DNA from 2 places in the Microbispora sitophila genome. Region 2 is predicted to be linked to the other one. Evidence: riboswitches for the same ligand, from Rfam matches in the RefSeq annotation. Region 2 holds a riboswitch; the other holds the start of a gene.
The links. A riboswitch is a leader RNA that binds a small molecule or an ion and turns the genes downstream of it on or off. The one in region 2 is predicted to bind cyclic di-AMP.
Positions count from the first base shown of each region.

Region 1: another riboswitch for cyclic di-AMP. It lies ahead of IL992_RS24920 (C40 family peptidase); the one in region 2 lies ahead of IL992_RS08495 (C40 family peptidase).

Region 1 is NZ_JADBGC010000013.1:265,723-280,516, forward strand. It holds gene IL992_RS24875 (FAD-dependent monooxygenase) at 1-958, shown strand, start outside; gene IL992_RS24880 (DUF5360 family protein) at 930-1,343, opposite strand; gene IL992_RS24885 (TetR/AcrR family transcriptional regulator) at 1,327-1,875, opposite strand; gene IL992_RS24890 (WD40 repeat domain-containing protein) at 1,953-2,864, shown strand; gene IL992_RS24895 (hypothetical protein) at 2,944-4,035, shown strand; gene IL992_RS24900 (serine hydrolase) at 4,317-4,739, shown strand; gene IL992_RS24905 (hypothetical protein) at 4,766-4,993, shown strand; gene IL992_RS24910 (isochorismatase family protein) at 5,070-5,612, opposite strand; gene IL992_RS24915 (MarR family winged helix-turn-helix transcriptional regulator) at 5,671-6,111, shown strand; cyclic di-AMP (ydaO/yuaA leader) riboswitch at 6,473-6,630, shown strand; gene IL992_RS24920 (C40 family peptidase) at 6,725-7,264, shown strand; gene IL992_RS24925 (helix-turn-helix transcriptional regulator) at 7,433-8,422, opposite strand; gene IL992_RS24930 (VOC family protein) at 8,539-8,937, shown strand; gene IL992_RS24935 (cellulose binding domain-containing protein) at 9,654-10,994, shown strand; gene lgt (prolipoprotein diacylglyceryl transferase) at 11,132-12,028, shown strand; gene IL992_RS24945 (alpha/beta hydrolase) at 12,054-13,082, opposite strand; gene IL992_RS24950 (glycoside hydrolase family 68 protein) at 13,079-14,239, opposite strand; gene IL992_RS24955 (ROK family protein) at 14,357-14,794, opposite strand, start outside.
Region 2 is NZ_JADBGC010000004.1:93,820-108,613, reverse strand. It holds gene IL992_RS08550 (ROK family glucokinase) at 1-442, opposite strand, end outside; gene IL992_RS08545 (DUF5304 family protein) at 775-1,215, opposite strand; gene IL992_RS08540 (ArsA family ATPase) at 1,212-2,372, opposite strand; gene IL992_RS08535 (SRPBCC family protein) at 2,369-2,806, opposite strand; gene IL992_RS08530 (metallophosphoesterase family protein) at 2,821-3,588, opposite strand; gene IL992_RS08525 (AMP-dependent synthetase/ligase) at 3,826-5,625, shown strand; gene IL992_RS08520 (SAM-dependent methyltransferase) at 5,930-6,763, shown strand; gene IL992_RS08515 (manganese catalase family protein) at 7,021-7,920, shown strand; gene IL992_RS08510 (Nramp family divalent metal transporter) at 8,148-9,434, shown strand; gene IL992_RS08505 (glycosyltransferase family 4 protein) at 9,447-10,556, opposite strand; gene IL992_RS08500 (gluzincin family metallopeptidase) at 10,707-11,615, opposite strand; gene IL992_RS08495 (C40 family peptidase) at 11,719-12,279, opposite strand; cyclic di-AMP (ydaO/yuaA leader) riboswitch at 12,354-12,508, opposite strand; gene IL992_RS08490 (C40 family peptidase) at 12,823-13,785, opposite strand; gene IL992_RS08485 (NYN domain-containing protein) at 13,922-14,794, opposite strand, start outside.

The DNA of each region.
Region 1 (14,794 bases), on a different contig from region 2:
GATGAGCGCGCAACTGTTCGGCGGCCGCGAGGGCGACGACGTCGAGATCATGCGCGGCGACCTCACCCGGCTCCTGCACGCGGCGACCCGAGACGGCGTCGAGTACGTCTTCGACGACTCCATCACCGCCCTGCGGGAGACCCCCGAAGGCGTGCACGTCACCTTCGCGAACGGCTCCCCTCGTACGTTCGACCTGGTGGTGGGCGCCGACGGCCTGCACTCCAACGTGCGGGCACTGGCCTTCGGCGAGGAGTCCCGGTTCGTCCACGATCTCGGGCACTACATCTCGATCTTCACGGTGCCCAACCATCTCCGCCTGGACCGTACGGAGATGATGTATCCGGCACCGGGCAGAAGCACCGGGATGTACAGCACCGGGCGTGGCGACGACGCCAAGGCGATGTTCCTCTTCTCCTCGCCGCCGCTGGAGTACGACCGGCGGGACGCCGCTCAGCAGAAGAAACTGCTCGCCGACGTCTTCTCCGGCCAGGGCTGGGAGGTCCCGCGCCTCCTCGACGCCCTGGAGGACGCGCCGGACTTCTACCTGGACTCGATCAGCCAGGTGCGCATGGACCGCTGGTCGTCGGGCCGGGTGGCGCTCGTGGGCGACGCCGCCTACGCGGCCTCACCCGCGTCCGGCCAGGGCACCAGCCTGGCCCTGGTCGGCGCCTACGTTCTCGCGGGCTGTCTCGCCGAGGCGGCGGGCGACCATGCCGCGGGGTTCGCCGCCTACGAGCGCGAGATGCGGCACTTCGTGGAGGAGAACCAGAAGCTCGCCGCGAACAACCTCAAGGGCATGGTGCTGAAGTCCGCGGCACAGATCCGGTTCCAGATGCTGATGTTGCGGCTGATGCCGCATCTGCCGGGGAAGAACCGCATGATCGAGCGGGTCACCGAACCCATCCGCAGGGCCGCGACCGCGATCACGCTCAGGGATTACCGAGCGCCGGCCTCGTAGCCGTGCACACCGTCATCCGCACGATCGCCGGGACGGGGAAGAGCATGAGATACAGGTTCGGTATCCACCAGGCGAGGGAGAAGTCTCCGCGCAGGGTCCAGAACGCGATCGCCATGAGCCCCGAGGCCGTCGTCAGCACGAGCGAGACCAGCATCAGCGGCGTACCGCTCGGCGAGCCGCGGCGCAGGAGGCGGAGGCTCGCCAGGCCGGTGGCGCCGGCCGGCAGGTCGATCCAGAGGAAAGACCAGTTCCAGGCGACCATCAAGGGGTCGGCGTAGTCGGCGAACGCCCACTGCGGGGGAATCAGGCCCAGGCCGGTGATCGTGAAGTAGGCCACGAAGCCGAGGTCGGTCACCAGCATCAACGCCTTAGTCACGCGCAGCATGGTCGATCGCCTCCATCAGGTAGCGACGGGTTCGCTCGTGGAGCTCCGGCCCGGGTTCGCTCAGTCCGAGCAGCCGGACGGCCCACCAGCCGTCAACCGCCAGTCGTACGGCCGTCGCGACGGCCGGGTCGATGCCGTCGTCGACCAGCCGGGCCTGCCAGGCCGCGAACCGCTCACGCAGCGGCTCGAGAGCCGCCGGACAGACCAGCACTCCCGCCAGAAGCGCCGCGGTGACGCGGTCGGCGGGGACAGCGGGGGCATGCCTCTCGGGGATCGTGGCCTCGACGTACGCGCGCAGGAAGTCGCCCGGCCGGCCACCCGCCTGCGCCAGCGCCTCGTCGAAGACCTTCGTCAACCGCTCGACCATGGCGGCGACCAGCGCCTGCTTGGTCGGGAAGTGATAGAAGAGCCCGCCCTTGGACACGCCCGCCCGCCGGGCGACGGCGTCGAGGGTGAGCGACTCGGCCCCTTCCGCCAGCAGGACCTCGGCGGCGGCGTCGAGCAGTCGGTCTTTGGAACTCGGCCTTGGCACAGGGCCAAACTATACCGGCCGACCGGTGTAGTTTCGGGCCCGGCAACATTGAGGGGTTATCCGGCATCTCACCCCATATGAGATTGCGTACGGTTCTCGCGACACTTCTCCTGACCGCTGTTCCGCTGAACGGACAGCCCGCGGCGGCGGCCACGCCGGTCACGATCGCGTACGCCCAGCGAACGCAGACCTGGGAACTGGTGCTCACCAACGGAGACGTGGTGAAGGTGCCCGAAGCGCTCGCCGTGGCGCCCCGCGACACGGTCAACGCCGGGACCCGGACGGCGTTCCTGATCAGCGGGGACGGCCGGCACTTCTTCTACTTCCGTAAGTCGGACGGACTGTTCGTCGAGCGGACTCTGCACGGCGAGGAAAGAGCGATCCGGAACATCGAGGCGTACACGACCGGCGAGGAGTGGCCGTCGGTGTCGGACGACGGCAGTTTCGTGGTCACCGGGACCTCGGCGCCGGGACTGGGGGTCTTGGTGGACCTGCGGAAAGGCAAGACGTTGCCGCTGCCCGGAGGGACGGACCAGTGGGGCTTCGCGGGCTTCAGCCCGGACAGCAACCGGCTGCTGATGGAAGGGGTGGGGGGTCGGGTGACGGTGTTCGACCGAGGGCTGCGCACCCGGCTGCGGTCGAAGACGCGGCTGTCGCCGATGGCCCTGGCGAACGACTACGTGACAGCGGCGGCGCCTGTCGGTTCGTGGCCCAAGTCTCGCAAGCTGCGCCTGCTCAACCTGCGTACCGGCAAGGCGAGCGGCACCGTGACCGTGCGGTTGCCCCGGGGACAGTACGTCGACGACCTCGACTTCGATAAGGCGGGACGCCTGATCGTCCGGTCGAAGACCAGGACGGGCGTCGCGGTCTACCGGGTCTCGAAGACGACCGGAAAGGCGACACCGCTACGGACGATCACCAGGCCCGACGTGAAGGTCTGGGTGCTCCCCGGGGACGACGACTACGAGCCGTGGACGGAGAAGAAGTGAGTCCGGCCCTTGCCACCGGCGACGTGTGAACGGCTCCCCTCCATCAGACGTCGTACTGGTGAGCGGAAGGGGAAGCATCGTGCGTACCGTATTCGTCTCGACCATGACGGCGCTCGGGCTGGCGTGCCTGCCGGCCGTGGCGGCCCACGGCGTGAGCCGGCAAGGCGGCCAGACCGGGGAGAGCGCGCCGGCGTGGCGGCTGACCAGGGTGAACACGCTGCCCGGGGACGACGCCCTCAACGACGTGACGGCCCTGGGCAACGGGTCGGTGTGGGCGGCCGGACACCGGGTCGTGAACGGCGGGCAGCGCGGCCTGGTCCAGTGGTTCGACGGCGGATCGTGGAAGGTGCTCCCCGGCAGCCCGCCGTACGAACTGACGGCCGTGACGGCCAGCTCGAACAGGGACGTGTGGGTCTTCGGTCCGGGGAAGGCCGCTCGGTGGAACGGCCGCGCGTGGTCCACCGCCTCGCTCGGCAGCGGCTTCTCCGCGACGGACGCCGACGGAACGGGCGCGAAGGACGTCTGGGCGGTCGCCGAGTCCTCGGCCTCGGCCCGGCACTGGACCGGGTCCTCCTGGAAGAGCGTGCGGTTGCCGGCCCGCGCCGCCGCCGTCGACGCGTACAAGGCCGGTGACGTCTGGGCGGCGGGAACCAAGGGCGATCGTCCCGCGATCATGCGGTGGAACGGAAGGTCCTGGGCGCTGGTGCCCACGCCCGCGATCACGCGTCCCGCGCCCGACGCCGCCGCGGTCCTCAACGACATCGCCGTCGTGAGCCCCGGCAACGTGTGGGCCGTCGGCGGCGTCACCTGGGAAGGCGCCGACGACGAGGGTGACGACGTGACCTACAGCCGCACCCTGGTCATGCGCTGGAACGGCCATTCATGGCTCGCCTCAGTCGGTGCCGTCAACGCCCAGCCGTACACGGAGGTGGAGCCCGACGGCAAGGGCGGCGTGTGGGTCGTGCAGGGCAGCTGGAACCCCACCCTGTGGCACGTCACGGGTTCGGCCTGGCGGAGCACTCCGCTCCCCCGGAAGGCCGGCACCGACGCCGCTCTGTTCTCGATCGCGCGCAGGCCCGGGACGGCGACGGTGTGGGGTGCGGGGTTCACCGTGCCGCAGGGCGACCCCGACGACCCCTCGGCCGACGGCACCTTCTGGCGTACGCGCTGACCGGCTGAAATCGCCATACGGTGAACCGGTAGGAGTGGCCGAAGGCGGAGAGGTGAGCATGCGGGGGAGCGAAGTCCCTCATCGCGCGGGGCGTCCTGACGCCGACTCTCGCAGCCGCCGCCTTCGGCTCGGCGTGCTCGGCCGGGTCCCAGACCACACCACCGCAGACGCGGACAGGTCTTCCCACTCCGTCGGCCACCCTCCGTCCCGCCACGACCGTCTATCCGGGAGCGGAATGGCGTCGCATCAGCCCGGATGACGCCGGTTTCGATCGCGCCGGGTTGGAGAAGATCGCTCTCGATGCCGGGAGGAGAGGCGCGAACTGCCTGGTCGTGATCCGGCATGGGCGACTCGTGGCCGACTGGCACTGGAACGGCACCGACACGACCACCAGCCAGGAGGTTTTCTCCGCGACCAAGTCCTACGCCGGCACCCTGGTCGGCATCGCCGAAGCGGAGGGCAGGCTTTCCATCGACGACAAGGTGTCTGAGTACGTCCCCGAATGGGCGGGCACCCCCTCCGCAGACGTCACTATCAAGGACATCCTGACCAACGTCTCCGGCCGGCACTGGGATGTCGACACCGACTACCGCCGCCTCGTACGGGCCGCCGGTCGCACCGGCTTCGCCGTCGGTCTCGCCCAGGACGCGGCCCCCGGGGACGTCTGGGCGAGGCGGCGACCGGCCGGCCGTCGCAGAAGCTGAACGCCGCGTACGGCTACCTGTGGTGGATGAACGCCCGCGGTCCCGTCGTCGACCCGCTGAAGCCCAGCACGCGAGAGCGGAGTTCCGCCGCCCCGCGCCGGCGCCTGGTCGACGGCGCACCTCACGACATGCACTGGGCACTGGGTTTCGGCGGTCAGGTCGTCCAGGTCGATCCCGGCTCGGACACGGTCGTCGTACGGCTCGGACGGAATGTCCCGGGAGACCGTACGGGCCTGCCGAAACCGCCGAAGTAGTGACCACGGCCCTCGTGAAGCCGTAGGGAGACCAGCGCTGCGCGAGCCGGGGCGATCGACGGCCAGGGTCGGCGAGTCATACCAGTTCGTGCAGGGCGGTGATCACCCGCCGACCGGTGGGTGTGGTGAAGTCGCGCACCATGTCGGCGGCGAAACCCGCCACGGAGGTCACCACGCCGCCCGCGGCCTCGATCTGCCGCAGGGCGGCGTCTTCGGTGCGGGCGGTGACGCCTCCGCAGGCGTCTACCAGGACCTGTACGCCGAGGCCGTGCGTGAGCGCGTCGAGGGCGGTGCGCAGCACCACGATCTCCGTCGTCACCCCGCAGATCACCAGGGTGGGACGGCCCGCGGCCAGGACGGCCTCACGCCAGACGGCGTCGTCCCAGCAGGACGGTCCGGTGCGCACGTACGGCTCACCGTCCGGCACCTCCTCGATCATCACCGGGCCGCCCGGGCGAGGTGCGGCAGAGACGGTGAACGGTATGCCGAGGGCTGTGACGAGTCCGTTCAGAACCCTGGCCGCGCGGCGGACGGACGAGGCCGGATTGGTGGCACTGACGTCGACGATGCCGTCCTGGAGGTCGGCGAACACGACGTGGACGGAGGCGGGATTCAGCACCGTTCTGACTCCTAATCGTTCATAGTTTGAATGATATTGAGACGGTAGCATTATGGGCATGAACGATGTCAAGCTGACCTCCACGCTGGCCTTCCGGCTCGGCACGCTGGGGGCCGTCATGACCGAGCGGTTCTCGGCACGCCTGGCCGACCACGGCCTCAAGCCCAAACACGTGGGGTTGCTGGCGCTGCTGGAGTCCGGAACGGCGACCTCTCAGCTCGACATCGCCAAGCTCATGAACGTGGCACCCAGCCTGGTGGTGTCGCTCGCCGACCGGCTGGAGGAGCTCGGCGCCGTACGACGTGAACGCGATCCCCTGGACCGCCGCAGGCAGACACTCGCGCTCACCGGCGAGGGCCGGGAGCTGCTGGCCACATGCGCCGCGGCGGCGGCCGAACTCGACACGGAACTGACCGCCGGCCTCAGCCCCGAGGAGACGGAGGCGCTGCGAAGCACCCTGGGCACTCTGGCCCGCCGCAACGGCCTGCCCGCCGACTAGGCGGCCGACATCCCCTCCCTGCCCAACCTCAGCACGTACGACTCACAGGAGACGTCGGCCAGGTCGTTCCGGCGCGCCGTTCGCTGGCTATACGCGCGTGCGTTGACGGCCCGCAAAGCGCTCGACGCGTGTGACGCGCATCACACTCCCCGCCGTGCAGACACTCCTTGACCTGCGGTTTTGGGCTTTTGATCCTTTTTACGCGATCCTTACCCGTTTGGGGCCTTTGCGACAATATGGGGCAAGTTGGTAGTTTCCTTGCCCTACGACGGGGTCCACGTGACGCCGCCGTTACGAACCCGGCCGGTGTTCGAAATCGACCATCCACTGTCACCGTCGCCACGCCCTCCCGCCCCCCTGGGCGCCGGTGATGCCGAATCCGTGCAGCAAGGAGGCCCGGAGCCGGGGAACCAATCGACCTTCGACGAAGGTCTGGGGTGAATCGGCGCGTCAGCGTCGTAGGGCGACTTCCCCGCCCGAATCCGTCAGCTAACCCGGTAGGCACAAGCGGAAGACCCTAGGGAGAGATCCCCTGTCTACCAACTCCACCACTCTGCTCCGCATCGCCTGCGTCACGATCAGTAGCGCAGCACTCACCGCCTCCGTAGGAGCCTTGAGCGCGCTCCCCGCGGCCGCCGCGTCGGGGGCGGTGGCAGCCCCGCCAACGGCCTCGACGGTCATCCCACCCGAGCCCCCCGCCACGGTGACCACCCCGTACAACGGCGCGGCCCCCGCGGCGTCCACGGCGGATGACTCCGCGAACACGAAGGTCACCAAGTCCGCTCTCCAGCAGGAGAAGGCCGAGCACGCCATCAAGGTGGCGAAAAGGCACCTCGGCGATCCGTACATATGGGGCGCCACGGGCCCACGGGCGTTCGACTGCTCCGGGCTCGTCCAGTTCGCCTGGCGCAAGGCCGGCGTCAAGCTCCCGCGCACGACGTGGTCGATGCTCAGCGCCGTCAAGAAGAAGGTCTCCCTGGCGCATCTCAAGCCCGGCGACCTCATCTTCACCAGTGGCGGCGGCCACGTGGGCATGTACATAGGGCACAAAAAGGTGATCAGCGCCCCCCACAGCGGCGCGGTGGTCAGCGTCGACAAGCTCAACGGCTACTGGAGGAGCAGCTTCCTCACCGCCGTACGCCCCGGCGTCTGACCCCGGGGCCGCGGATACATCCTCGGCGGAGATGTCCCTGGGCGTGCCGCCGCCAAGGGCATCTCTGCCGATCGGACTACGCGCCATCCGCGATGAGGCGCAACGACCCCAAACTGCTCCGTCGACTGAGGCGCGTCGACGTCCCCACTCTCCTGCAAGCGCTGCGCTTCAGCCTGTGCCCGGCGGGGGCGGGACCTTGCGGGCGGAGGCCGCGAGCCGCTCCGCGAGCGCGACGACGAGACCGCGGAGCTCGTCCGGTCGCTCGATGACGAACGGCCGGTCGAGCGACGCGAGCACCGGAGGCAACCAGTCGAGCCGCTCCGCCCGCACCTCGACGCGGAGCCAGCCCTCGGTCTCGGGATCCGCGCCTTCCGTGGACGGGGACTCCTCCACGGTCGCGACGCCGGCGGGAAGCCGGGCGCGGATCTGCTCGACCGTTCCCTGCATTCGCAGGACCACTTCATGCCGATACCGAGCCTTGGCGAACCCCGACAGGACGTGCTGCGCCGGATCGAGCCCGGCGGGCGGCTCGAACGAACCGGGCAGGGTCCTCGCGTCCGCGATGCGATCCAGCCGGAAGGTCCGATCCTCGCCGATCTCGGGATCCGCACCCGTGACGTACCACCGGCCCGAATGGGCGACGAGCCCGTACGGATGCAGCGTGCGTTCGCTGCGCCGGCCGTCGGCGGCGGTGTACCTGATCGAGATCGGCCGGTGATGACGCACGGCATCGGCGACGGAGAGCAGGACCGCGGTCTCCGGGGCGGCGAACTCGCCGGGCGGAGCCGTGAAGGCGAGGGATTCGAGCACGGTGCCGAGCCTGCGGGCGAGCCGCTCGGGCAGGACCCGCCGGATCTTGGCCGCCGCCGTCTCACTCGCCGTGCCCGTCGTCGTCGTCAACCCTGACCGGCGGCCGGCGACCAGGCCGAGCAGCACGGCGAGCGCTTCGTCGTCGCTCAGCATGAGCGGAGGCATGCGATATCCGGGGGCGAGCCGATACCCGCCGTAGCGGCCGCGCACGGACTCGACGGGCACGTCGAGGTCGATCAGGTGGTCCACGTATCGCCGCACGGTGCGCTCGTCGACGCCGAGCCGGTCGGCGAGCTCGGCCATGGTCCGGATGCCGCCCGACTGCAGAAGCTCCAGCAGTGTGAGCACGCGATGAGTAGGTCGAGCCACGTCACAACAATCTAGTGAAAATACTGGGCGGTTTCTGTCCGGTATTCGCTCTAGTGTGCCGCGGGAGGACACCCCCACGAACCAGGGAGATCACCATGGACTTCGTATCGATCCGCATCATCACGGGCGACGTCGCGCGCCTCGTCGACTTCTACGAGCGAGCCACGGGAGTGCGGGCCAGTTGGTCCAGCGAGGACTTCGCCGAGCTCAGGACCGCCTCCGCCACCCTCGCGATCGGCAGCACCCGCACCGTCCCGCTCTTCGCCCCCGGCGCCGCCCGGCCTGCCGGCAACCGCAGCGTGATCATCGAGTTCCTCGTCGACGACGTGGACGGCGTGCATCAGAACCTGGTCGGCTTCGTCGAGGAGTTCGTCAACGAGCCCACGACGATGCCCTGGGGCAACCGGTCTCTCCTGTTCCGCGACCCCGACGGGAACCTCGTCAACTTCTTCACTCCGGTCAGCCCGGCCGCCATCGAGAAGTTCGCCCGCTGACGACGCGACACCGCCCCTCGTTCGACCGCCCGCGCCAAAATCGTCCAGGTGTTTTCCAGGCGACAAATGCCGACGATCGGCGCCACCGGGTGATGCCAAACGCCCAGCCGTTCGGCGATGGGATGACGGAAACGGCACCGCGCCGAATGGCGGCCTCGTCTCCGGAGTAGCCGAGGCGCCGACGATGAAAATTTCATCCCGGCGGCAACGGCAGCCGCTGCTTCTTTCCTGGTCAGAACCGCGGGAATGGACGGTTACCGGCGAGGGACTCCCGAGGAGAAGGCGAAATTCTTGACAGATCTCATGACTTCATATTTGCTCCGCTTCGCCACCACCTCCAGTCGCCCGGCAGAGAGGAGCATTTGGCCGCCCCCGTCACTGTTAGCGTTAACATGTCTGCTGGCTCAACGCCAGACGGAACTGATCGGGATCGGCAGATTCCGGCGAACGCCATGCCAGCGCTAACGGGCATCTGAACTCGCCATGCTCTTCTGCAGCAGGAGGGAAGGCGAGCACGCGCGCGCCGACGATGGTCGGTCGCCGCGCTCCTGCGGGTCGACTGACGGTGGGCTCACTTAGCGTTCGAATCCGTCCGGGGAGGCCGCACGGCCGGCATCCACATGCCGACTGCGGACGATCCACCGGGTGAAGGAAAAACAAATGGCTTCCCTATCGACGCATGTCGATTTTCGAACGGCAAAAGGAGTTGCGTGAAGTTGAGACAGAGATCCATCTTTACCGCCATCGCGGCCGCCGCACTTCTCGTCCTGACCACGGGACGTATGGCACTGAGCGACAGCCTCGGCGCGACCACGCCGTCCTCGATCAGCGCCGTCGCAGCGGCGACCGCCGGATGCGGCAAGACCCCGACGCTGAGAAGCGGTTCACAAACGATCACGACCAGCGGCAAGAATCGCACCTGGATCCTGAGGATTCCCGACAACTACGACAACAACCACCCCTACCGATTGATCTTCGCGTACCACTGGTTGAACGGCACCGCCCAGATTGTCGACACGGGCGGATCGGACGGAGCCGTCTGGTCCTACTACGGGCTCAAGCAACTTTCGAACAACAGCACGATCTTCATCGCGCCCCAGGGCATCAACAATGGCTGGGGCAACACCAACGGTGAAGACCTGACCTTCACCGACGACGTGCTGAAGCGGGTCGAGGGCGATCTCTGTGTCGACACGACGCAGCGCTTCGCCATGGGATGGAGCTACGGCGGCGCGATGAGCTTCGCGGTCGCGTGTGCCCGGCCGACGGTCTTCCGTGCGGTCGCGGTCTACTCCGGCGCGCAGCTCAGCGGGTGCAACGGCGGCACCCAGCCGGTCGCGTACATGGGAATCCACGGCACCCATGACTCGGTGCTCAACATCTCGCAGGGACGGTCACTGCGTGACAGGTTCGTCACGAACAACGGCTGCACCCCCATGACTCCGCGGGAGCCGGCGCAGGGCAGCCTGACGCACATCATCACCGCCTACTCGGGGTGCCGGGCCGGATACCCGGTCGTGTGGGCCGCGTTCGACGGGGATCACACCCCCTCCCCGAACGACGGGTCCACCTCCACCAGCGGTGCCAGGACCTGGACTTCGGGAGAGGTGTGGAAGTTCTTCACGCAGTTCCAGTCCGGTCCGTCGACGTCTCCCTCCCCCTCGCCCTCCCAGTCCCCGTCCCCGTCGTCGTCCCCGTCGTCGTCGCCTTCCCCGTCACCGTCGCCCAGCGGCGGTTCGGGCGCCTGCCGCGTCAGCGCCACCGTGAACGCCTGGAACAACGGGCTGACGGAGAACCTCACCATCACCAACACCGGCGCTTCCACCATCAACGGCTGGTCGCTGACCTTCGCCCTGCCCGGCGGACAGACCATCACCAACGGATGGAACGCCACCTACTCCCCCACCAGCGGACAGGTCACGGCGACAAACGTCAGTTACAACGGCACGCTGGCGCCCGGAGCCTCCACTGAGATCGGCTTCCAGGCCACCCACACCGGCAACGCCGCCAAGCCCACCGCGTTCACCCTCAACGGAAGCCCCTGCGTCATCGCCTGATCGACGAGGATCACCGGGGGTGGCGTCCGGCCGGACTCCACCCCCGGGCCCTCCCGGCGTAGGCGTCATGTCGCGGAAGGTTTGCGATCAGGTCACCAAGGCGGCCAAGTGGCCTCACGCTGACTAGCCTCACCGGCATGCCCCTTGCCTCGATTCCCAGCCCTTCCCAAGGGGTCTGGTATCTCGGATTCGTTCCGATCCGGGCCTACGCATTGTGCTTCATCCTCGCGATCGTCTTCGGCACCTGGCTCAGCGAGCGCCGCTGGCGCGCCCAGGGCGGCGAGAAGGGCGGGATCAGCGACATCGCGGTCCCCGCAGTCATCTTCGGCCTGATCGGCGCACGCCTCTACCACGTCATCACCGACTGGCAGACCTACTTCGGCCCGCGCGCGATCAAGGAGCCCTACCGGGCGCTGTTCATCTGGGAAGGCGGGCTCAGCATCTGGGGCGCGGTCGCCCTGGGAGGCGTGGGCGTGTGGCTGGCCTGCCGCCGCCGGGGATTGTCTCTGGGCGCCGTGGCCGACACGGTCGCGCCCGGCATCGCGTTCGGGCAGGCCATCGCCCGCTGGGGCAACTGGTTCAACCAGGAGCTGTACGGCAGTCCGACCACGTTGCCGTGGGGCCTGGAGATCGACCAGGCGCACGGCGGCGAGCCAGGCGTGCTCTACCACCCGACGTTCCTGTACGAGTCGCTGTGGGACGCGGCACTCGGGTTCGGACTGATCCTGGCCGGCAGGCGGTTCACGCTGCGCCACGGTCGCCTCTTCGCCCTCTACGTCGCCGGCTACACGTTCGGGCGGTTCTGGATCGAGGGGCTGCGGATCGACCCGGTGGGCGGAGTGGACCACGCGGTGACGCTCCTGGGGCTGCGGATCAACCAGTGGACCTCGATCGTGCTGTTCGTCGGCGCGCTGGTCTATCTCTGGGTGACTCGTGACAAGGGCGCCGAACAGCTCGTGGTGCCGGCCTCACACCACAAGGCCTCACACGAGGAGAACGACGGGCAGGCCTCCGATCCGATCGAGAGCACCTGACGAACGCGCTGGTGCCGTTGCTCCCTCATGACCGCCCGGTCGCCGGGCCGAGCGTGAGCCCGGCGGCCAGAGCGTCGAGCATGCCCTGGCGGAACGCGCGCATGGACGGCACGGTCGCGTGGTGGTCGAAGTCGGCGCCGTGGTACATGCCGGGCTCGACGACGAGGTCGACCGGCACACCGGCCGCCCTGAGCCGTTCGGCGTAGCGCAGGTTCTCCGAGTAGAACAGGTCGAGGTCCCCGACGCCGATCCACGCGGGCGGTAGGCCGCGGAGATCCTCACGGCGGCCCGCCGCGGCGTAGACGAGGGGTTCGGCGACGCGCGACCCACGACCGAGATAGCAGGTCCAGGCGTACGTGTTGGAGCGCGGCGTCCACCCGATCCTGCCGCGTCCCCGATGGTCGCGCACCAGGGCCGTACGGTCGTCCAGCATGGGATAGAGGAGCATCTGGAACGCCACCGGAAGCCCGTGATCGTGCGCCTTCTGCACGACCGAGGCCGCCAGTCCGCCGCCGGCGCTCGCTCCGCCCACCGCGACGCGCGCACCGTCCACGCCGAGTGCGGGGGCGGCGTCGTGCAGCCAGCGCAGCGCGGCGAAGCAGTCGTCGAACCCGTCCGGGAAGGGATGCTCCGGAGCGAGCCGGTAGCGTGCGCTCACCACCACGATCCGCAGGTCGCGGGCGATGCGGCTGCACAGTTCGTGGTCGCTCTCGGGGTGGCCGAGAATCGTGCCACCCCCGTGGATCCACAACAGCGCCCCGCCGGGGCGCCGGCGGCCCGGCGACTCGTACACGAAGGCGTCCCGTCCGCCGGGGACATCGTGCCGCGTGACCGCCACCCCGGCGACCGGGTGCGTCGTGCGGCGTGAAAGCCGCCGGGCGAGGGTCAGGCTCAGCCTGCCGGTGACCGGGAGCGGCAGCCACAGCGCCGGTGTCCTCAGCTCCGGCGCGACGGCCGACAGCGTGTGGTGACGACGCGCCACCGACGCCGCCACCGAGGCCGCGACGGCGGCCGCCCCGAGCACTCCCGCCGCCGCGCCGCGCGACGTGCTCAACGCCCTGCTCCCGTGGACACGGGAACGACCACAGAGGTGGCGGCTTCGCGCAGGGTGAGTTCGAGAACCGGCGCGATCGTCCCGCCGAAGGCGCCCCTCGCCTCGGCGGGCCCGGCCTTCCACGGATCCGGCCCTCCGACGGAGCGGTAGTTGAGGAAGCTCACGACCTTCAGGTCGGGCAGAACCAGCCAGGCGTACGCCTGGTCGGGCTCTTCCGCGGGGTTGCGCAGCACGAGCCCCGAGCCGTTGAGCGGCGTGTAAGGCCCGGTGAGGCTGGGGGCGACGAAGCCGTAGAGCCCCGTGGGCGCGCTCCCCGGCGGGTGGAACGAGTGACGGTGTGTGGAGAAGAAGAGGTAGTACGACGACCGGTACACCACGATGTGCGGCCGTTCGATCTCGTGGTTGACCCCCTCGGCCACGAGGAGGGGCGGCCGCAACGACCAGCCATCCGGCCCTGCGGCGGCGAGGGCCACCGCACCCATGAAGGCGTGGTCCGCGTCGGCGGACGGGGCGACGGACGCCGCGACGAGCAGATACTCGCGCCCGTCGGCCGGGTCGCGGAACCAGCCGGGATCGCGGAATGCCCTGATCCGCCCTGGTCCTCCCTCGATGTCGTCGGCCGGCAGGTACGTCACGCCGTCCGAGCGGAGGACCTCCCGGTGCTCGGCGGCCTGTTCCAGCAGGACCCGGCCGCCCTCGGTCACCAGCCGGGCGCGGGCCTCGACGACGGTCTGGGCGAACGTCGGGCGGGCCTCCCCTCGCCGGCCCGCCGCCGTGTAGAACACCGACACCGTGCCGTCCGGTCTGCGGACCGCCGATCCCGACCATTCGCGGCTGCCCGGCGAGGCGCCGTCGGCGAAGGCGTGGCCGAGGTCGGTCCAGCCGTCGCCATCCCTGGCGAGCAGCCGGAGGCGGGCGCGGTCGTGACGCTCCTCGGGGTGGCCGAGGGCGGGCGCGGAAAGCGCCATCCACAACTCGCGGCCCCGCACCACGGACGTCGAGCCGTCCTCCTCCTGGATCGGCCACAGATCCCAGACGTCGTCGTGGGGCAGCACGCGCGGCGGCGCCGGAAGGCCGATGACCGGTGCCGTCGTCGCCGCACCGCCGGTCGGCTCGGCGAGGTGCCGCCGCGTCCAGCGCGCGGGCTCGCCGTTCACGCGGTTCCCCTGTCACGTCGCCGTCCGCCGGCGAGCGCCTCGTACGCGCCGGACCGGATCTCCGGTCCGGGCGTGCCGTCTCGCCGCCCCCATGGAGCCATTCGAAGAACCTCCAACTCAGTCGCGCGGGGCGTTTCCCGGCGCGTCACGGAAAACGGATGAATTCGGCGCGGGCCCCACCGCGCGTGCGAGTTCCACGGCTCCGACCACTCCCGAGCGGTCGCCGAGAGATGGGCCGGTGACGTACTCGTCCATCGCCGCGGGGCCGACGGGCACCGGCGCCCCCGGGTAGCCGGCGGCGAGGGCGAGCAGCCGCGCCCGCACAGCCGGCAGCAGCGCGGGGTGCTTGGCGACGCCCCCACCCACGACGATCCGCTCGGGCGACAGCGCGTAGGTCAGGTTCATGACGGCGAGGGCGACGTACTCGGCCTCGAGTTCCCAGGCCGACGGGTCGTCCAGACGCTCGGCGGGGCGCCCCCACCGAAGGCGCATCGCCTCACCCGACGCGAGCCCTTCCAGGCAGTCGCCGTGGAACGGACAGCTCCCCGCGAACGG
Region 2 (14,794 bases):
CGCGGTAGAGCTCACCGCCGAGCACGATGCCGCCGCCGATGCCCGTGCCCACGGTCACGCACACGACGTGACTTTCGCCCCGGCCCGCGCCGAAGCGGTACTCGCCCCAGGCCATGGCGTTGGCGTCGTTCTCGACGACCACCGGCAGGCCGACCAGCTCGCCCACCTTCTCGCGCAGCGGCTCCTCGCGCCAGGCCAGATTGGGGGCGAAGCGGATGATCGATCGGGTCTCGTCGACGAAGCCCGCCGCGCCGATGCCGACGGCCTCGACCGAGTGCCGGGCCGCGAGCTCGGTCACCGCATCGGCGATCGTGAGCGCCATCTTCTCGGGGCTGCCCGCCGGGCTGTGCCGCAGACCGCGCTCGAGGATGACGCCGTGTTCGTCGACGACACCATACGCGATCTTGGTACCGCCCACGTCCACGCCGATGGTCAGCGCCATGCCGTCTTCCTTCCGCCCGATCCGCTTCCGCCCGGGTCACCACCGCCCGAGCCACACGCCGCGCCGATTGAAGCCGATCGAGCCGGGTTGTGGCAATCCCGCCGTCGCCCGCGCCCAACCGGCCCGTCAACCCTTGGTCGTGCCCGACAAATCAAGCCCTGTTGCGCGTGGCCCAGGCGGCGCCTCGCTGCGTTGTCGCCCCACCCGCGAAAATCCCTCGCAGGCTCGGGATTTCCGCGGGGCCCGGGAAAGACGCCCATAGCTCCGCTATGGGCTCCTCCTCCGCCTTGCGATGCATCCACCCGGATCCACGCTCGCAAGGGCAGCCTTTGTCAGGCACTCCCCAGGTCGATGTGCTCGACCTTCGGCTCGCCGGATCGCCGCTCCCCGGTCGAGCGTGACGAGGGGCGCTGCAGGGCGTCGACCGCCTCGCGGAACGCCGCGAACAGCTCTCCGCCCGCCGCGATCAGGTGGCCGGTGACGTCGCCGCCGGCCTCGCGGCGTGCCGCGATCACCCGGCACACCGGGCAGGCCCGGCAGACGTACTCGTCGTGCTCCTCGGAGACGGCCTCGCTCCACACGTCGCCGCCCCGGCCGCTCGCGCCGGAGCCGCCGAAGGCGGATCCGAAGCCGCTCACGCCGCCCTTCACCAGTCCCTTGCCGAACTCCCGGCCCATCCGCCGCTGTACGGCGTCCAGCAGCTTCATCGCCTCCTCCGCGGCCGACCCGAGCGGGTCCTGGCTGCGCGGAGTGGTGTCGTTGGAATCCGTCATTTCGCCCCTCCTGCCTCGAACCGTACCCGGAGCCGGCCGTCCCGGAGCGCGGCCGAGGAGATCTCACGCCGGGCGAGGGCTGCGGGCAGGGCGATCACGCGCCGGTAGGACCCGGCGGTGACGATGATGTCGTCCCCCTTGCGGGCGAGGTCGAGGTCGTCGCGGTCGGCGAGCGGCAGGGACAGCGCGAGCTCGTCGGTGGTGAACCTCAGCGGCGGCTCGACGTCGGGGCGCGCGAAGGGATCCCGGTCTCCGTACATCCGCGCGGCGAGGCCCGAGAGGGCGGCGGTGCCGACCGGCTCCGCCGGAAGATAGGGGACGGTGAGGACGGGCAGCGGCGCGAACGACTCGTGCACCGTGGCGAGCTGCCTGGCCTGGGCCTCCACCCAGCCGAGCCGCCACTCGTCGGCGCCCTCGGCGGGGAAGACCCGGTTGGCGATCACCGCGTCGACGCGGTAGCCGTACAGGCTGAGCGAGGTGAGGGTGCGGCGGGCCTCGGCGACGACCACGGCCTCGGGGGTCAGCACGAGCCGCACGGACGCGTCGTCGCCGGTGAGCAGCGCGCGCACCTCCAGCAGGCCGCGGTGCAGCCGCTCCCCCGCCGAGACGACCTCGCCCTCGGGCACGCTCACCTTGGCGACGTGCCGGATGACCGGCGACAGCGCCCTGAGCATCCGCCTGCCCGTGGGAAGCAGGCGGTTGACGTGCCAGTCGAGCGCCTCCGGCAGGGCGAGCAGGCGCAGCGTCTCCGCCGTCGGCGCGCAGTCGACGACGATCACGTCCCAGCGGCCGGTGCGGGCCTGCTCGCGCAGTTCGAGCAGCGCGAGGATCTCCTCGGCCCCCGGCAGCACGGTGATCTCCTCGGCGGTGACCTCGTCGAGGCCGAGCTCCGCCAGCACGTTGCCGGCGTAGTCGCGTAACTCGCCCCAGTGCCGCTCCAGCGACTTCTGGGTGTCCACCTGCTGCAGGTGCAGGCCGGGCGCGGCCTCGACCGGCTCGGACGAGGGCGGCACGCCGAGCGCGTCGGCGAGCGAGTGCGCGGTGTCGGTGGAGACGACCAGCGTCTTGTTGCCCCGCTCGGCGGCGAGCGTGGCGGTCGCGGCGGCCGCCGTGGTCTTGCCGACCCCGCCCTTCCCCGTGAAGAGGAGGATCCTCATCGGCTCTCGACGCGCCGCTTGAGCCCCTTCAGCGCGGTGTCGACGATGACCTTCTCGGCCTTGCGCTTGATCATGCCGATCATCGGGACCTTCAAATCCACGGCGAGGTCGTAGGTGACCTCGGTGCCGCCGCCGTTCTCGGTCAGGCGGTAGCTGCCGGTCAGGCCCGAGAGCATCTTCCCGGCCTCGACCATCCGCCAGCTCACGCCCGCGTCGTCGTCCCAGTCGTACCCGAGGACGTACTCGTCGCTGATCACGCCCGCGTCGAGGACGAAGCGGACCCGGGAGGCGCGGCCGTCGGCGCCCGTCTCCAGGACCTCGGCCTTCTTCACCTGGCCGGCCCACTCCGGATAGGCCGGGAAGTCGGCGATGACGGCCATGATTGTCGACCGGCCGGCGCCGATCGTGATGCTCGACGAAGTGCGATCAGCCATGCGCCCACCGTACTTCACCATTCCAGGGCGAAAGGCGTGCCACGGCCGCGGAAGTGGCCGACGTTGACGCATTCCGTGCGCCCGACACGGGTGCGGCTGACCAGCGGCTGGTGGACGTGGCCGAACAACGCGAAGCGCGGCTGCGTCCTCCTGATCGCCTCCAGCGTGGCCTCGCTCCCCCGTTCGAACCTCCGGGCCACCACGTCGTACAGCAGGTCGGGGATGGCGGGCGGGATGTGGCAGCACAACACGTCCACCTCGCCCACCGCCTCGACCTTGCGCGCGTACTCCTCGTCGTCGATCTCGTACGGCGTGCGGTACTTCGTGCGCAGGCCGCCGCCGACGAACCCGAAGGTCAGCCCGCCGATCTCGACCACCTCGCCGTCCAGGACCCGCTGCCCGGGCCGCAGGTGGTCCGCCCACAGGCGCGGCAGGTCCACGTTGCCGTACGTGAGATAGGCCGGCGTCGGCATGGCGGTGAAGATCCGCTCGTACTGGCGGCGGACCGCCGCCTCCATGAGGTCGCGGGGGTCGCCGTCGAGGGATGCCCACAGACCGGCGGACAGTTGCCGCGCCTCGTCGAATCGGCCCGCCGTGCGCAGTTCCACGTACTCGCTCGCCTTCTCCGCGCCGAACAGGTCGGGGAAGATGCCCTGCGAGTGGTCGGCGTAGTCGATGAACAGGAGCAGGTCACCGAGGCAGATGAGGGCGTCGGCCCCGTCGCCCGCGCGGGCGAGCGCGCCGGCCCGGCCATGGACGTCGCTGACGACGTGGATGCGCATGCGGACATGGTAACGGCCGCTTTACCTAGCATCCGCTTGGGTAACGGAAAGGTGTCGGGCCCGCCGCGCGGGGGACACTGATAGCGTCGATTTGTCCCTGGATAACGCCTGGGTGACGGACCTACCCATGCGTAACTTCGCGCGGTAGCGTCCGGTGAGACACGAAGAGTTATGCCCGCAACGCGGTCCCCGCCCTGCGCTCCGGGGATCGCGCGGCCGTGCGCGAAGGAGTGACCCGTGCGCGAGTTCAGCGTTCCCGTGCTGGTGGACGTGCCTCCGTCCGCGAACTGCACCGACGTGGTGTTCCAGCGCGGCGTGGACGAGCCGGACGCCGTCGTCATCCGGCGCAAGGAGGGCGAGGACCCGGCCGCGCCGTGGACGCCGGTCACCGCCGCGCGATTCAGGGACCAGGTGGCGGCCGTCGCCAAGGGACTGATCGCCGCCGGGATCGAGCCCGGCGACCGGGTCGGGCTGATGTCGCGCACCCGTTACGAGTGGACGGTCGCCGACTACGCCATCTGGGCGGCGGGCGCGGTCGGGGTGCCGATCTACGAGACCTCCTCCGCCGACCAGGTCAAGTGGATCCTGACCGACAGCGACGCCAAGGCCGCGTTCGTGGAGACCGCCGCGCACGAGGAGACCGTCCGCGAGGCCGTGCCCGACCTGCCGCTGCTGTGGCGCGTCGGCGACGGCGGGTTCGCCGAGCTGGAGCGCCTCGGCGCGGACGTGACCAACGACACGCTCGCCGAGCGCAGGGCGAGCCGCGGCGGGCGCGACCTCGCCACGATCATCTACACCTCCGGCACCACCGGCATGCCGAAGGGCTGCCGCCTGACCCACGACAACCTGCTGTTCACCGCGCGCAACGTCTCCCACGGGCCGCTGGAGACACTGTTCGACGTGGAGGGCCGGGCCGCGCTGCTCTTCCTCCCCCTGGCGCACAGCTTCGCCCGGCTCATCCAGATCGTCCTGATCGAGACCGGCACGGTGCTGGCGCACAGCCCGAACATGAAGAACGTGGCCCCCGACCTGCGGGAGTTCAAGCCCACGTTCCTGCTGGGCGTGCCGCGCGTGTTCGAGAAGGTCTACAACGCCGCCGAGCAGAAGGCCAACGCGGAGGGCAAGGGCAAGATCTTCCACGCCGCCGTACGGGCCGCGATCGAGTGGAGCAAGGCCGAGAGCTCCGGCGGGGCCGGCCTCGGCGCCCGGCTCAAGCACGCGGCCTTCGACAAGCTCGTGTACGGCAAGCTGCGGGCGGCCACGGGCGGCGCGCTGACGGCGGCGGTCTCCGGCGGCTCGGCCCTCGGCGAGCGGCTCGGCCACTTCTTCCGGGGTGTCGGCATCGAGGTGTTCGAGGGCTGGGGGCTGACCGAGACCAGCGCGCCCTCGACCGTCAACATCCCGGGCGCCAACAAGATCGGCACGGTCGGCAAGCCGTTCCCCGGCGTGAGCATCCGCATCGCCGACGACGGCGAGATCCTCGTGAAGGGCCGCCACGTCTTCGACGGCTACTGGAACAACGAGCGCGCCACCAAGGAGGCGATCGACCCGGAGGGCTGGTTCCACACCGGGGACGTCGGCCGGTTGGACGAACACGGCTACCTGAGCATCACCGGCCGCAAGAAGGAGATCCTCGTCACCGCAGGCGGCAAGAACGTCGCGCCCGCGCCGCTCGAGGACGCCATCCGGGCGCACCGCCTGATCAGTCAGGTCATGGTCGTCGGCGACGGCAAACCGTTCATCGGGGCGATCGTCACCCTCGACCACGAGGCGATGGAGCAGTGGAAGGAGGCCAACGGCCGCTCCGGCGCCTCCACGGCCGAGCTGTGCTCCGCCCCGGAGGTCGTCGCCGAGGTGCAGCGGGCCGTGGACGACGCCAACCGGATGGTCTCCAAGGCCGAGCAGATCAAGAAGTTCAGCATCCTCGACATCGAGCTGAGCGAGGAGACCGGCCACGTCACGCCGAAGCAGTCGATCAAGCGGCACGTCGTGGCCCGCGACTTCGCCAAGCAGATCGACGAGCTGTACGGCGGCTGATCGAGCGGGCGCGCCGAAACGTGTCGGAAGTCTCGGAAAACTTTCGGTCGTCTCGGCGCGCCGTTCCGACGCGGCGGTGCGCGGGCGCGGATACCGACCGGACGGCCTGGGACTTGCGGTGATTGGGGCGACCGGATCGCAGTGATTGGCGCGGATCTTCTGCGCGGCCGGGCGGAGACGACGTGCGTCGATGCCTGATCGACCTCGTAGACCGCCGAAAATATCGCGAATGGTCCGCAATATTGCGCTTCGCTTGGTTATGCTCCAGACGCATCCATGATCGATGACTGGAGAAGGGCGGGCGATGGGCGACAGGGTCGGCAGCTGGAACCGGACGCACCGCGACCCCGACTACCTCCCTCCGGAAATCGACACGACCAAGCCCAGCATCGCCCGGGTGTACGACGCGTTCCTGGGCGGCAAGGACAACTTCGCGGTGGACCGCGCGGTCGCCATGGAGGGGATGCGGCACTTCCCCGACCGCGGCGAGGGCGCCCGCAACAATCGGGCCATGCTGTTCCGCGGCGTGAAGTACATGGCCGAGCAGGGCATCGACCAGTTCCTCGACATCGGCTCGGGCCTGCCCACGATGGACAACACCCATTCGGTCGCGCAGCGGATCAACCCCGCCGCGAAGGTCGTCTACGTGGACAACGACCCCATCGTGCTGGCCCACGCGCGGGCGATCCTGCAGACCGACGAGCGCACCCGCGTGATCACGGCGGACATGCGCGAGCCCGAGGTGATCCTCAGCCACCCCGAGGTCGAGGGCTTCCTCGACTTCTCCCGTCCCGTCGGCCTGCTGCTGGTGGCCGTGGTCCACCATCTCGCCGACGCGGAGGACCCGAACGGCCTGGTGGACACCTACAAGGCGCGCCTGGCCCCGGGCAGCTACATGCAGCTGACCCACTTCTGCTCCTGCGCGCCGGAGATGCGCGAACTGGAGGCGGTGCTGCTGCAGATGCTCGGCACCGGCCGCGCCCGGGACATGTCCGAGATCGTGCGGTTCTTCGACGGCCTCGACCTGGTCGAGCCCGGCGTGGTCCACGTGCCCGAGTGGCGTCCCGAGGAACCCGTGCGCTACCCCCTCGACCTCGGCGGCGTCTGCGTCGCCGGCGGCATCGGCCGCAAACCCTGACCCACTCCTTTTCCCCGGCCCGCTCGCGCATGCCGGTGTGTCGCATATGCGCGGACAGCGGGTTCTTCAGACCCAATCGCGGTGTGGGGCGGCGCCTGTCCATCTATTGGACCCTTCGTTAGGTGTCACTCCTGTGGTCCCGTTGCGGCACGTGTTGGGATTTATGCGTGACCCCCCCGCCACATGTACCAGCGGGGTCGCGCCCTTAGCCCGCGTAAGGCCTGCGGCTCCCTGTGGTTTTCTACGCAAGGAGTCATATGTTCCGGCACAACCGCCGCCTGCAGTTCGAGGCCAAGCCCGAAAAGCCCGACCCGGTCTACGCGCGCAAACTCCAAGAGCTCATCGGCGGCGCCTTCGGCGAGATGACGGTCACGATGCAGTACCTGTTCCAGGGCTGGAACTGCCGGATGCCCGGCAAGTACAAGGACCTGATCATGGACATCGCGACCGAGGAGATCGGGCACGTCGAGATGATCGCCACGATGGTCGCCCGTCTCCTCGAAGGCGCGCCCTCCACCGCGGTCACGAAGATGGCCACCGCCGACCCCGTGCTCGGCGCGGTCCTGGGCGGGATGGACCCGCAGCAGGCCATCGTGGCCGGCGGCGGCCCCCTGCCCGCCGACAGCAACGGCTATCCCTGGAACGGCCGCTACATCGTCGCGAGCGGCAACCTGCTGGCGGACTTCCGGGCGAACGTCGCGGCCGAGGCGCACGGCAGGCTGCAGACCGCCCGGCTCTACCACATGACAGACGACCCGGGCGTGAAGGACATGCTGAAGTTCAACCTGGCCCGCGACACCCTGCACCAGAACCTGTGGCTGAAGGCGATCGAGGAACTTCAGGCAGACGGCCTGGAGGACGTCGTCGTGCCCAACGCGCTGTTCGACGAGGAGTACGCCGAGCACGCGGAGACGATCTGGGACCTGTCCGACGGCGCCGAGGCCCAGGCGGGCGGCTGGGCGAGCGGGCCGCAGCCCGATGGCCGCCACCAGTTCGCCTATCTCCTCAACCCGGAGCCGCTCGGGGACCTCGCCATGGCGCCGCCGCCCGACCCGAAGCTGTACGACACCTACGACGGCAGCATGGGCGAGCCGAAGAGCCCCGCCCTCGGCACCGAGGTGGGCCCCGTGGGCAAGCTCAAGGACAAGCTCACCTGACCGAGCCCCGCCGAGGTGGTGAGCGCACGCGGAGGCCGGTCGGACACCGGCCTCCGCTCTTTCCACCGCGCCACGCTCACCCCGCGGCACCTGCGCCGTTCCGCGTGTGCCGTACTCGCGTCGCGGGGCTGCCACCGCCGGCCGGAGAACGCGCCCAGGCCGGCATTGTGCGCCGCCCGCCGTAGACCTCTTGTCTGTGAGGCTTTCGTGTTTCCTGTGAGGCTTTCGTGCTCGACTCCCGCCGTCCCCTGAACGGGCCCGCGCCCGCCGTTCACGCCGGGGGGCGGGCTACGCCGGGCCGCCTGGCACGGCTGGCCGGCCTGTGCGGTCCCGCCTTCGTCGTCTCCGTGGCGTACATCGACCCGGGCAACTTCGCGACCAACATGGCGGGCGGCGCGCAGTACGGAACGATGCTGCTGTGGGTGATCGCCCTCGCGAACGTGCTGGCCATGTTCGTGCAGGCGCTTTCGGCCAAGCTCGGCATCGCCACCGGCCGCAACCTTCCCGAACTGTGCCGCGACCACCTGCCGCGCCGGGTGAGCCTGCCGCTGTGGGTGCAGGCCGAGCTGGTCGCCGCCGCCACCGACCTGGCCGAGTTCATCGGCGGGGCGATCGCCCTGAACCTGCTGTTCGGCGTGCCGCTGCTGCCGGCCGCCGCCATCACCGCCGTCGTCTCCTCGCTGCTTCTCATGCTCGCGCCGCGCGGACGCCGCCGGTTCGAGGCGACCGTCGCGGCGATGCTCGCGGTGGTCCTGGCCGGCTTCGCCTACCAGGTGCTGCTGTCGGGGTCCCTCGCCGGTGTGGCTGGCGGTTTCGTGCCCCGCCTGGCCGGGACCGACAGCCTGCTGCTGGCCACCGGGATCGTCGGGGCGACCGTCATGCCCCACGTCGTCTACCTGCACTCGGCCCTCACCCAGCACCAGGGCGCGCACGGCGGGCCCGAGGAGGATGTGCGCAGGGAGGATGTGCGCAGGGAGGCCGTGCGCGCCAGCCGGATGGACATCGCCGTCGCCCTCGGCGCCGCCGGTCTGGTGAACATGGCGATGCTGACCGTGGCCGCCGCCGCCTTCGGCGGCGGCGATCCCGGCAGCCTCCAGGCCATCCACGCCGGTCTCGGGCAGGTCCTCGGCCCCGGGGCGGCCGTCGCGTTCGCGCTCGCCCTGCTCGCCTCCGGCCTGGCCTCCTCCAGCGTGGGGACCTACGCCGGGCAGGTGATCATGGCGGGGTTCCTGCGCCGCCGCGTACCGCTCCTCGCGCGGCGGCTGGTCACGATGCTCCCGGCCATGGCGGTCCTGGCCGCCGGGGTGGACCCCACGCGGGCGCTCGTGCTGAGCCAGGTCGCGCTGTCCTTCGGCATCCCGTTCGCCCTGGTCCCGCTCGTGGCGTTCACCAGCAGCAGGAAGCTGATGGGCGACCTCGTCAACCGCCGCCTCACCACCGTCGCCGGCGTCGTCGTCGCCGCCGTGATCAGCGCGCTGAACGGCTTCCTGCTCGTGGAGGTGTTCACCGGCTGAGGCGGCCTCGCGTCACAGAAGTGCGGCGAACCGGGCCGCGACGAGGTCCCAGCGCCACTCCTCCTCGATCCAGGCCCGGCCCCGCTCGCCCATCGCGCGGGCGCGGGCCGGGTCGGCCAGCAGGTCGCACAGCGCGCGGGCCACCGCCGTGTGCGACGCGCCGTCGACCACCAGGCCCGTCTCGCCGTGCCGTACGGCGTCGGGGGCGCCACCGGAGGACCCCGCGACCACCGGCAGCCCGGTCGCCGACGCCTCCAGGTAGACGATGCCGAGGCCCTCGACGTCGAGCCCCCCGAACCTGCTGCGGCACGGCATGGCGAACACGTCGCCCGCATCGTAGTAGGCCGGGAGGGACGCCCAGGGGACGGACCCGGTGACGACCACCGAGCCGGTCAGGCCGGCCCGGGCGGCCGTACGCTCCAGCGACCGCCGGAGGGGGCCGCCGCCGACCAGGAGCAGGACCGCGCCGGGAACCCGCCGCAGGACGAGCGGCCAGGCCCGCAGCAGCACGTCCTGGCCCTTGCGCGGCACCAGCCGGGAGACGCACACGACCACCGGCCGGTCGCCCAGGCCGAGCGACGTGCGGACCCGGTCGCCGCCCGCCCCCGGGTGGAAGGCGGCGGTGTCCACGCCGGGCGCGAGCCGTACGAGCCTGGAGGCGGGGACGACCCGGGCGATCCGGCGGCGCGTGTAGTCGCCGAGGTAGGTCACGACGTCGGCCCCCGCCCCGATGCGGCGCAGCAGGGCGCGCGCGCCCGGCAGGCGGGCCCACGACGCCTCGTGCCCGTGGGTCAGCATGACGATCCTGGCCGCGCCCGCGGCGCGCAGGACGGGGGCGAGCAGCCCCAGCGGCGCCGCCGCCCCGAAGACGACGGTGGCGCCGTCCTCGACGAGTTCCGCCGCCCTTCTCGCCACCGAGCGCGTCGGCAGCATCAGCGAGGAGGGATGACGGACCACCTCGTACGGCTGGCGGGCGTCGAACTCCTCGCATCCCTTCCAGCGCGGGGCGTACACGACCACAGAGCCGGGCGGCCTGCGCGAGGCGAGGCCGTGCACGAACGCCTGGATGCCGCCCGGTCTGGGCGGGAAGTCGTTCGTGACGATCAGCGTCCGCTTCGTCATCCTCACCCCCGCTGCCGGCGTGGTCGCGCGGTCCGCCCGCGCGCCGCCCGGGAACGCATTGTCGCAGCCACGGCCGCCACCGTCGCGCTGTGCAAATCAGGCGCCCTGCGCAAATCAGGCGCCCTGTGGAGATCGGGCGCCCTGTCGTGATCAGGAACGGGCGAGCCGCTCACGCGCGTACGACCGCCATTCGCGGGTCAGGCCGTCGGCGGTCAGCCCGAGCACCTCCCGTAGGGCGGCGCCGATCTCCTCGCGCAGCGCGGCGCGGTAGAGGGCGACCAGCCTCCGCTCGCCGAACCTGGCGGCGATGTAGCGGCAGGCCAGCCACGCCTCCTCGTACGCCTGGGCGGGCCTGGCGGCGAAGTCGGCGGGCCCCGGCAGGGCGTTCAGCGCCGCCCTCCCGGCCGCCACGTCGGCGGCCAGCTCGGCGGCGACCGCACGGACCGGCAGCCCGCTGTCCAGGTAGCCCACGTAGTCGGCGAAGCCCTCCATGAGCCACATCGGCACGGCGCGGCCACCGGCGGTCGCCACGTGCGTCAGCTCGTGGGTCACGACGACCAGGCGGCCGGTCGCGGACAGGCGGGCGAACGCGGCCGGCTGCACGATCACGCGGCCGCCGGTGGCCACGGCCGCCAGGCCGTCCACCTTCGCCGGCGCGGCCAGCACGGCGGCCTGCTCCTCGGTGCGCGGCACGAGGACCACCGCGCCGCCGTACCCGCCCCAGATCCTCGTCACCGTACGGCCCGCGCGATCGGCCAGCGCGGCGATCTCGGCGACCAGCGGCCGGGGCGACCCGACGACGACGGCGCGCTCGCCGCGGGCGACGGAGGCGCCGGTCCACATGCTCGGTTGCTCCCGTACGGCGGCCCGGGCATCCAGCCGCAGGGCGAGCAGCGGGTCGGGCGGCGCCGCGGCGGCGGGCCCGGCGAGCAGCGCGGCCAGCGCGGCGGCCACGGCCGCGATCCGGCCGACCCCGTGGGGCGGAACTTCAGGCCGGCGCCGATCGGCCTCGGCGCGCACGCCGGGCACGCCCCCGGGCACGCCGCTCGTGGCAGTCACGCCGTGCATGCTAGCCAGCACGTGTCACGGCCCCGTCCACCTCGGCGAGGTGGACGGGGCCGTGAGGACGGCGCCGGTCGAGGGGGCTGGTGACCGGTGCCCGTCAGACGCCGGGGCGGACGGCACCCACGAAGGTGCTCCTCCGGTAGGCGTCCAGCTTGTCGATCCGGACCCGCGTGCCGCTGTGCGGAGCGTGGATCATCTTGCCGTGCCCGACGTACATGCCGACGTGGCCGCCGCCGCTGGTGAAGATCAGGTCACCGGGCTTGAAGTTCCCCCAGGACACCTTCTTCCTGACCGCGCTGCGGATGGACCACGTCGTGCGCGGCAGCCGTACGCCCGCCTTGCGCCAGGCGTACTGGACCAGGCCCGAGCAGTCGAACGCGCCCGGTCCCGTGGCTCCGTAGCGGTAGGGGTCGCCGATCTGCTTCTCGGCCACCTTCACCGCGCGCTGGGCCTTGGCCCGCTGGAGCGCGGCCCTGGTGACCTTCCGCTTGGCGGCGCGCTTCTTGGTCTGCTGCTTCTTCGCGGCGGCCTTGCGGGCGGCGCTGTTCGCGCTCTTCGCCGTGGCCGTCTTCGTGGCTGTGGCCGTCTTGACGACCGTGACCGTCACCGTGTCGGCCGCCGCCGGCTGTGCACCGGCGACCCCTACGGATGCCGTCAAAGCGGCACCACCAAGGGCAATTCGGGCAAGACGGGACAGGCTAGCGGGGGTGGTAGACAGGATCTCTCCTCGGGTCTTCCGCTCACGCCTACCGGGTTAGCTGACGGGTTCGGGCGGGGAAGTCGCCCTACGGCGCGCGATGCGCCGATTCACCCCGGACCTTCGCGTGAAGGTCGATGGTTCCCCGGCTCCGTGCCTCCTGACTGCACGGACTCGGCAGGCCACCGGCGCCGGGGGATCCCGCGAGGGGGAGGGTGATGGAGAGCGCCGGTGACGGTGGATGACTGCGCGACCGGCCGGCCGGACCGGGAGCGCGGCGGCGAGGCGTGCTCGCCGCGGCCCAGAAGCTACCGAGGACTCGCCGCGTTCGGCAAAGTCCTCCAGCCGGATAAAGATCGGATAACGAAGGCGGCGGAGAAGAAACCGCAGCTTACCCGCATCGCAAAGGGCTAAGTGTGACTCTGCTCACAATCTCGGCAACAACGGCTAAACCAGGTCACACAAGTCACAAAAGGCACAAAGATCACAGAGACGGCCTGGCCCTCAGGGACGGACGGCTCCGATCGCGTGATACTCGGCGAGTGTGACAATCTTCACAACATCGCCGGTCTGCGGCGCGTGCACGACCTTGCCGTCGCCGGCGTAGATGCCGACATGCCCGTATCCGGCGTGCCAGAGCAGGTCGCCCGGCTGGAGCTCGTCCAGCGAGACCCTGCGGCTCGCGCCCCAGGCCCACTGCTCGTAGCTGGTCCGCGGCAGCGTCACGCCCGCCGCCGCCCACGCGGCCTGCACGAGTCCGGAGCAGTCCCAGGCGTCCGGTCCTGTGCCCCCGTAGCGGTACGGCTTGCCGACCTGCTTGTAGGCGAACTGGAGGGCCGACAGCGCGTTGCCGGACGCCGGCCCGGTGTAGACGACGCCGGCGCTGTTGGGATTGCCGGGGTTGTACGTCCCGAGCGAGCGCAGCAGCTTCATCTGCTCCCTGACGAGCTTGTCGACCTTCTCCTTCTCGTCGGCGAGCTCGCTCTTGACGTCGGCGGCCTCCTTGTACACCACCTTGCTCTGGTCGCGGCGGTCCTTGAGGTCCTTGATGGCGCCCTCGTACTCCCTGAGCCGCCCGGCCCGCTCGGCCGACATGTGGTTGAGCGTGGCGAGGCCGCTGAGCATGGCGTCGGGGTTGGGGCTGTAGAAGACGCCGCCCCACGACCCCATCTCGCCGACCTGGTAGCTGCTGACGGCCATCGAGACCAGCCCGGAGCGGAGCGCCTCGACCCGGACGTTCTGCTTCTTGTAGTCGTCGTTGATCGCGAGGTACTTCTGCCTCGCCTTCTTCCACTTCTCGTTGGCCGCGTTGTAGCGGTCCACGAGCTTGTCGGCCTGCTCGTTGAGCTTGTTCAACTTCGCCTTGGCCTGCGCGACTGTGGGCTTCGGATCCGCCTGCGCGCCCGTCACCGGCGTCAGCAGGACCACGGCGGCCAGACTGGCGGCCACCGGCACACGCCCTCGCACTGAGGCCCCCTTTAGATCAACGAAACCTGCGGCGCGACTCTATCTAGGCGATCTTGAAGCTTCAACCTATTCGCAGGTATTCGCGGCAGTCATCACTCACGGTGACGACGCCGGGCCGGAGCGCGCGTACGGCGCTTCAGCCGCGGCCGAGACGGCGCAGCAGCAGGAGCGAGGGCACCGGCCGGGCGCCCATGCGGCGCACCGACTCGGCCACCTCCCGGTCGGAGGAGACCACCGCGATGGCCCGCCCCGGCGGCTCCGCGCGCACCAGCGTGCGGATGAGGTCGTCGGCGATCTCCCCGGGCGCGCTGAACATCACCCGCACCCCGCGCGGCGCGGACACCTGGACGGGCCCGTTCAGCTCGGCGCCGTCGAACACGCACGTCACCTCCGCCCGCGTCTGCACGGCGAGCCCGCCGAGCCCGGTCAGCAGCCGGGCCCGCTGGTCGGCGAGGGTCAGCGACGGATAACCGGTCTTGGTCACGTTGTAGCCGTCGACGATCAGGTGCAGATGGGGGATGGCCAGGAGCTGGTCGAGGAGCTGGGGGTCGTCGTTGGCCAGGGCCCGCGCGGGCACGGCCGTCACGCCCGGCTCGCCCGGCAGCACCGCGTTCACGTAGTCGGCCGGCCTGCTGATCGTCGTGGGCAGGCCGAGTTCCTTGCGCAGCCCGGCGGCGGCGTCCTGGAGCGCGTCCAGCAGTACCCGCACCCGGGCGTCCTCGATGCTGCGACCCTCGCGGGCGGCCCTGCGGCTCGCCTCCAGCTGGCGCTCGGCGTCCGCCAGGCGCTCCCTCAGCCGGCGCAGCTCGGTCTCGGCCGCGCCGTTGGCGCTCGCGACCCTGGCCCGCGCCTCGGCCGTCTCCGCCTCCAGCTCGGCCGCCCTGGCCTCGGCGGCCCTGACCCGCTCCCGGGCGTCGTGCAGCTTGCGCCGCAGGTCGGAGTTCTCCGCGCGGGCCGCCTTGAGCTGCTCGCGCACCCGGTCGATCTCCTCCTTGGCGGAGGCGCGCTG